Regions from separate parts of the Vreelandella indica genome, predicted to be linked through region 1. Evidence: predicted binding sites of a transcription regulator. Region 1 holds the regulator's gene; the other holds the start of a gene.
The links. Region 1 encodes PhoB, which activates phosphate uptake and scavenging genes when phosphate is short. Its sites were predicted from a motif close to TGTCATANNNNTGTCANA; they were not measured.
Positions count from the first base shown of each region.

Region 2: phnD (phosphate/phosphite/phosphonate ABC transporter substrate-binding protein) is a predicted target of PhoB. The motif match lies at 1,474-1,491, and genes of this name have one in related genera.

Region 1 covers NZ_JBANSO010000023.1:29,589-32,984, reverse strand. Annotated here, with positions in the region: gene phoR (phosphate regulon sensor histidine kinase PhoR) at 1-1,078, opposite strand, end outside; gene phoB (phosphate regulon transcriptional regulator PhoB) at 1,081-1,770, opposite strand; gene ubiA (4-hydroxybenzoate octaprenyltransferase) at 1,880-2,770, opposite strand; gene V8L71_RS15405 (chorismate--pyruvate lyase family protein) at 2,806-3,396, opposite strand, start outside.
Region 2 covers NZ_JBANSO010000037.1:14,270-17,665, reverse strand. Annotated here, with positions in the region: gene phnC (phosphonate ABC transporter ATP-binding protein) at 1-346, opposite strand, end outside; gene phnD (phosphate/phosphite/phosphonate ABC transporter substrate-binding protein) at 425-1,402, opposite strand; gene V8L71_RS18735 (bifunctional diguanylate cyclase/phosphodiesterase) at 1,522-3,270, opposite strand.

The sequences.
Region 1 (3,396 bases):
CACCATTGTCTTCCACATCAATACAGCCACCGCCAGTCGCGCTAGCTTTCCAGCGTAAGGTGATGTGGCTACCTGCTGGCGTATAGCGAACGGCATTGAAGGCGAGGTTAGAGATGGCACTACGAATCTCCTGCTCACTACCCAGCAGGCGTGCGTCACTTTCAAGCGCGACAGTAATGGTATGACGCTGATTCGATAGCGCCAGCGCATCATCACAGATGCTTTGTAGCAAAGGCCCTAGCGACAGCGGATGGTGATCTTTCCCCCCCTGGTCGATTTCCAACCGGGAGAGCAGCAATAGATCATTGACCAGGTTTTGCATTCGCTGCGTCTGTTCCTGCATCTGGTTGATGCTTTTGCCCAAACGCGGAGGCAACTGATCAGCAATATCACTGTAGGTTTCCAGATAGCCGGAAAGGACGGTTAGCGGCGTGCGCAGCTCGTGAGAGACATTGGCAACAAAGTCGCGCCGCATCTGTTCCAGGCGGTGCAAGCGCGTGATATCCCGGGCCATTACCAGCCGTTCATCGTCACCGTACAGGGTAATTTGATACTGCAGGATTCGACGCTCGTCAATCGGCGATGTCAGCGTTAACGGCTCGCCATACTCCCGCGCATTGAAGTAGCGGATGAAACTTGGCTCGCGCAGTAGGTTGGTAATGTGCTGACCACGATCATGGGCAGTTTGTAGCCCTAGCATGTTCGTTGCAGCGCTGTTCCACCACTCTAGATCACCGTGGCGGTCGAGCATGACCACACTGTCACGCATCGCTTCAGACGACTCTTGAATACGGGCCAAAGTAGCACGCAGCCGACTTTGCGTTATACGCTGGCTTTTCTGATAGCGGTATAAACGATCAAACAATTCACCCCACATACCGTGAGCGGCAGGCGGCTCATCGTGAGGATGTAGGGTTAGCCATAAATAAAGTTCGCGTAGCTGCCGCAAGTGATAAAACAGACATACTGCAAGCCCTGCCGCAAGCCCTAGCCCTGCTGAGCCCAATAACCAGCCTAAGCAAGTACCCAGTGTGGCCAGCCACGCTAGACGCCACAGTTCACGGCTCCATAGGCGCACATTTACACCCGTGCAGAGAAACGGTATCCGGTACCCCGAACCGTTTGAATCAGGTTTTGATGCACATCGCCCAGCGCTTTTCGTAAGCGTCGAATATGCACATCGACAGTACGCTCCTCGACATACACGTTGCCACCCCAAACTTGGTCAAGCAGTTGGCTACGTGTGTAAGCGCGCTCTTGATGGGTCATAAAAAACTGCAGAAGACGATACTCGGTCGGCCCCATTTCCAACGCTTTGCCGTGTGCGCTTACCCGGTGACTTACCGGATCAAGCAGCAGGCCATTAATCTCAATCGGATCTTCAACGCCACGCGGCGTCGCGCGGCGCAGCACTGCTTTTAACCGTGCCACCAATTCGCGGGGCGAAAAGGGCTTGGTGATATAGTCATCGGCACCGGCTTCTAGCCCTTGGATCTTATTATCCTCTTCGCCTTTAGCGGTGAGCATAATAATGGGGATCTCGGCGGTGGCTTCTTCGCGCTTCAACCGCCTAGCCAGTTCAATACCGCTGGTGCCAGGCATCATCCAGTCAAGCAGCAATAAATCAGGTTGGTGGTCAACCACCATGGCATGAGCATCCTGGGCGTTATCTGCTTCGAGCACACGGTAGTCAGCCATTTCCAGCGCTACCGCGATCATCTCGCGAATCGACGATTCATCATCGACAATCAGAACGGTTTTGGCGGTCATACCAGAGCCTCACGGTGTGCAAAAAAGCCAGTTCAAAGAAAACAGTTCAATGACATGTCAGTGACGATAACACCATGACTTGATGACAGTTACATGACAATGGCAGTTACTAACCCGCCGCAGGCCACCAACTTAGCGCAATACCAGCAAAAATCAGCAGCCCCGACCAGTGATTATTCAGAAACGCCTGGAAACAAAGATCCCGCTCCTGATAACGAATTAAGCGCTGCTGATGCAGGAAAGTTGCCGCCATTGCAGCGAGCCCTAGCCAAAAGAACCCACCTAACCCGACCCGCCAGCCTACCCATGCCAGCAACCCCAGGGTGGCTACCTGGAGTAGGCCGATTATCAGGCGATCCGCGTCGCCAAACAGCACGGCTGTCGATTTAATGCCAATTTTTAAATCATCGTCGCGATCGACCATGGCGTATTGCGTGTCGTACGCCACCGTCCATAGCACGTTTGCACAGAAAAGCAGCCACGCTTCCAACGGCACATGGCCCAGCACGGCGCCAAAGGCCATTGGAATTGCCCATGAGAATGCCGCCCCCAGCACCACCTGGGGAAAATGGGTATAACGCTTCATGAACGGGTAAATAACTGCCAGAAATACCCCACCCAACGAGAGCAGCACCGTAAACCAATTAGTCAGTAGCACCAGAATAAACGCTGCGGCCACCAAACCAATAAACAGCAATTGAGCCTCGGTTTCGCTGATTCGACCTGTGGCGAGCGGGCGATGCTTAGTGCGTTTCACATGGCCATCGAAATGGCGATCTGCATAATCGTTCACCACGCAGCCAGCCGCGCGCATGACGTAAACACCGGCCACAAAAATCAGCAGTACATCACGGCCGGGTACCCCTTCAGCGGCAATCCACAGCGCCCAAAGCGTCGGCCACATCAACAGCCACGTGCCAATGGGTCGATCCAAACGCATCAGCTGTATAAAATCTGCCACGCGAGCCCATCCCTTCGGCCGCAACAGTGAACGATCCATGCTTACCTCACGAAAAATAAGATGCAGGCGCTAGCCTAGCGCGATGGCAGATCAAGGTCATCCGCCATCGCACGCAAAAAATACTCCTGCACCAACAACGACAGCCCGCCGTGATAAAACACTGAACGTCGGCCCCAGGTACAGTCACTCTCGATACCGTTCATACGAGCAAATAAGGGGGATTGGGTAGTGGCCTCAAGCGGCCCGCGAATTAAACCGGGCTGGCGAAATAACCAACTGCCGAGCGAGCGCTCACCTAACCCTTCCAAACGCTGGCCCTTTAACTGCGTGAGCGGGGCGACGGAGCGCGCCACCACCCACGGCGTTTCATCCAAGCACAGCGCTACTTCACGCAGCCATGCGTAGCGTTTGGGAGCAATGCCCAACGCCCGTGCCTCATCCTCTCGCGGCCAGCCTACGCCCTGGCGTAGCAGTCGAACGCGAAACTGCTTTTCACCTCCTGCGGCGATTAAGCGAGCAGTTAATGAGTCGGTTGAAGCAACCCACTGCCACCAGGAAGTACTCATGGCAGGTCGCGCCGCATCAACGGGGCGCCAGCGCGAAAAGTGAGGAGTTTGCCGAAAAGCTGCAGGCGTCACCAAGTTCTCCAGGGCAATAAACGGGTC
Region 2 (3,396 bases), on a different contig from region 1:
GCAAAAAACTACGCCAAAAACCAACATAGCCGAGCTGGCCGGATAGCACGTTCTCCATCACGGTGAGCCGGTCTACCAGGGCATACTCCTGGAAAATCATCCCCATTGAGCGGCGCGCGTGGCGAAGCTTATGACCTGAGAGCTTGGTTAGCTCGGTGTCTTCCAGGCGAATACTGCCCTGTGTGGGTTCAACTAACCGATTTACACAGCGAATAAGGGTGCTTTTACCCGCGCCGGATGGCCCAATCAGCGCCATTACCTGGCCTTTGGGCAGCGTGAGTTCAATGTCCGTCAGCGCCCGATCCCCGGTGGGGTAACGCTTGCCAACGCCGCTTAGTGTCAACATTTTTCCCGCCTCGTCTGTATAGCGAAACGGCCAGAAAGGGATGCCTTCCTGGCCGTGCAGTACCGTTTACCTTAACGATCAATCGCAGTCGTAAGTCACACCGTTAGCATCGGCAATGGTGCGAATGACCGACCAGTTTTCCTGATAGGTAATCGGAATAAACTGCGCTTCACCGGAGTTGGCGAATTCCGATTCAAGGGCAGTGCCTTCCCAGTCGTAGCTGAAGAACGCATCCTGAATTTTCTCGGCAAGTTCCGGGTTCAAGTTATTCGCCAGCCCGTAAGCGGTGGTGGGGAAGGTATCGGAGGTGTAGATCACTTCGTAATCGCCCTCTGCCACAACATCACGTGCCAGCATGCGGCGAGCCACTGAGTTGGCGATGGCAGCGGCATCGTAGTCTTCGTTCACCACACCCAGGATGGAATTGTCGTGGGAGCCTGAGAAAGCGGTTTCAAAATCTTCGCCCGCTTCCATGCCGTACTCGGAGCGCAGCAGTGCGGAGGGCGCGCGGAAACCAGAGTTAGAGGTCTCAGAGGTAAAGGCTAGCTGGCGTCCTTCCAGGTCTTCAACGGTCTCGATGCCGCTGCCAGGATAGGTGATGATCTCCATTTCGTAGCCAAAGCTACCGTCCTCGGCCGCCATCATGGCAAACGGGCGGAAACCACCGCAGTTGACCGCGACCGGTACACCACCGGTGTTAAAACCGGCGACGTGCAAACGGCCAGCGCGCAGTGCTTCCTGCTGGGCGGCGTTGGACTGCACGGGGAAGAACTGAACTTCTTTACCGGTTGCTTCGCTTAGGTGCTCCAGGAAGTCAGACCATACGTCGGCGTAAACCGCCGGGTCTTCCACCGGCGTGTAGGCGAACACGAGCGTATCGGGATCGGCCCACTGTGACTCATCGCTAGGCGCATCAGCGATCATATCGCCATCGTTATCGACATAACGCGATGAAAGATCCGCTGAGGCATTCACCGCGACCAACGCAAAAGCGCTGGCAACGGCGGCGCTGATCAATGTGCGGGGAAGCGCATGGGCAAGTGAGGAGATCTGCATGGGGCACCTAACGTGTTGTTAAAAGATAGCCACAATCCTGACCACTTCAGATGACAACGGCGGGGCATTTATATGACCGCTTGGTGACGATTTTGCGAACGTAACATGACATTGGCGCATTACTGGCTAACGCAGCTACCCCGACGCTCAACAAACAGGCTGTTACCAGGAATTTTTTTGGCTTGATGCTTCAGTTCAGACAGCTCAGCGGCAATATCCAGCGCTCTGCAAGTAGCTGTATCGGTGACAGGTTTTACTGCAATCGACACGCTAACAAAGGGGAAAAACGTCACGCTATTTTGTCGGTTTTCAATTTGTATCCCGCCTTTCAGCCGGTCCGCTTCTTCATAGAAACCGGGGGCCATCACTTCAAATGAGCGCAGGATTTGGCCGCAAACGCTTTCCCAATGGCTGGGCGGTAGCAACATCATAAAATCATCACCGCCAATATGGCCGATAAAGCCACCAGCGCTTTCCACCTGAGCCTGCAGCAGCCGCGATAGCGAAATAATCACCTGGTCGCCCCGGGCATAGCCGTAAGCATCGTTAAACGCTTTAAAATTATCCAAATCGACGTAAGCGGCGGCAAAGCCCTGCTCGGCAGCTAAATAAGCGACCAGCGTTTCGTTAATCAGGATATTGCCCGGCAAGCCGGTCAGCGGATTGGCATGGCGCGCTTGGCGTACCTGAATCGCAGTAATTTCACGCAAAAGGTCAACGATATTACCCATGCCCACATAATCACCTTCATCATTGGTGATCACAAAGTCTTCCTGCTCAATATCGTGGCTATCAGTCAGTTGCTGGCTCAACACCTCAAGCGGGGTATCTGCTTCAGCCACCAGCATGCGTACATCGGCCACGTCCAATACGCAGCGTTTGGCATATAGCGCATGGCTATAAGGGTTGGTGAACAGGGTCAAGAAAGCATTGCGGCGCACCACTGCTACGGGCTTACCGTTCTCCAATACGGCCACACAGCGCAAGCTGGGTTGGCGGCGAAACCGCTCGGAGATGAGAGGCACTGCGCAGTCAGTGGTGATGGCCTCAATCGTGCGCAAAATCGAGCGCGCAGTGCGGCCAGCTGGGCTTTTTAACTGGGTTGTCGCGGGCAGCACCATGTTGAGCTGTAAAGGCGGCTGCGGGCTTGGCCGAGCAAAATAGAAGCCTTGCAGTAGCGCGAGCCCACGGTCGAGTTCCCACAAGCAGAGATGCTCCGCCGCAGTCTCCACGCCTTCGGCTATTAGCTGGCAATCCAAGCTGCGCGCCACATCAAGAATCGAGCGAAGAAATTCGCGCTTCGCAGGCTCCTGATCAATTCCTGAGATAAAGTGCCGATCAAGCTTGACGAAATCGGGCCGCAGTTCTGACCAGTGGCGCAGGCTTGAGTGCCCTGCCCCCAAGTCGTCCAGCGCCACCTGAAAGCCCATGTCACGGTAATGATCCACCGCTTGGCGCATTAGCTCATAGTCATGAATCGGCACATGCTCGGTGAGCTCAATCACTACTCGCTCTGGGGGAAGACCGCTCTCGCGAATGAAGCCCAGCGTTAAGCCTTCGCGAAAATCACGCTCAACGATGGTTAACGGCATGACGTTAAGAAATAGCAGGCCGGGCAGTTCAAGTTCGGCAAAGCGTTGAATCGCCAAGCGTCGGCAGAGTAAATCTAACTCCACTAGCTGCCCTGCCTGGGTGGCCACATCAAACAGCCGTAACGGCGAGTGCAGCGGTGACGTTTTGGGGCCACGAATCAGTGCTTCGTAGCCATAAATCGCCTGCTGGTTGGCATCCACAATGGGCTGAAAGAGCACCTGCAGCTCTTCGGTCGCAATAATTTGATTAAGCCACTGCGCTTCTTGTGCGGTCATTTGCCTACTGTCCTATTCATCAGCCCCCGTTTACCTTCACAAGGCAGCCGGGTGCTGATGTGCAGCCTTCCCTAGCGGTGATTGGTAAGCTGCAAGCATGCGTCATTTTCGTGACGCTATCATGAC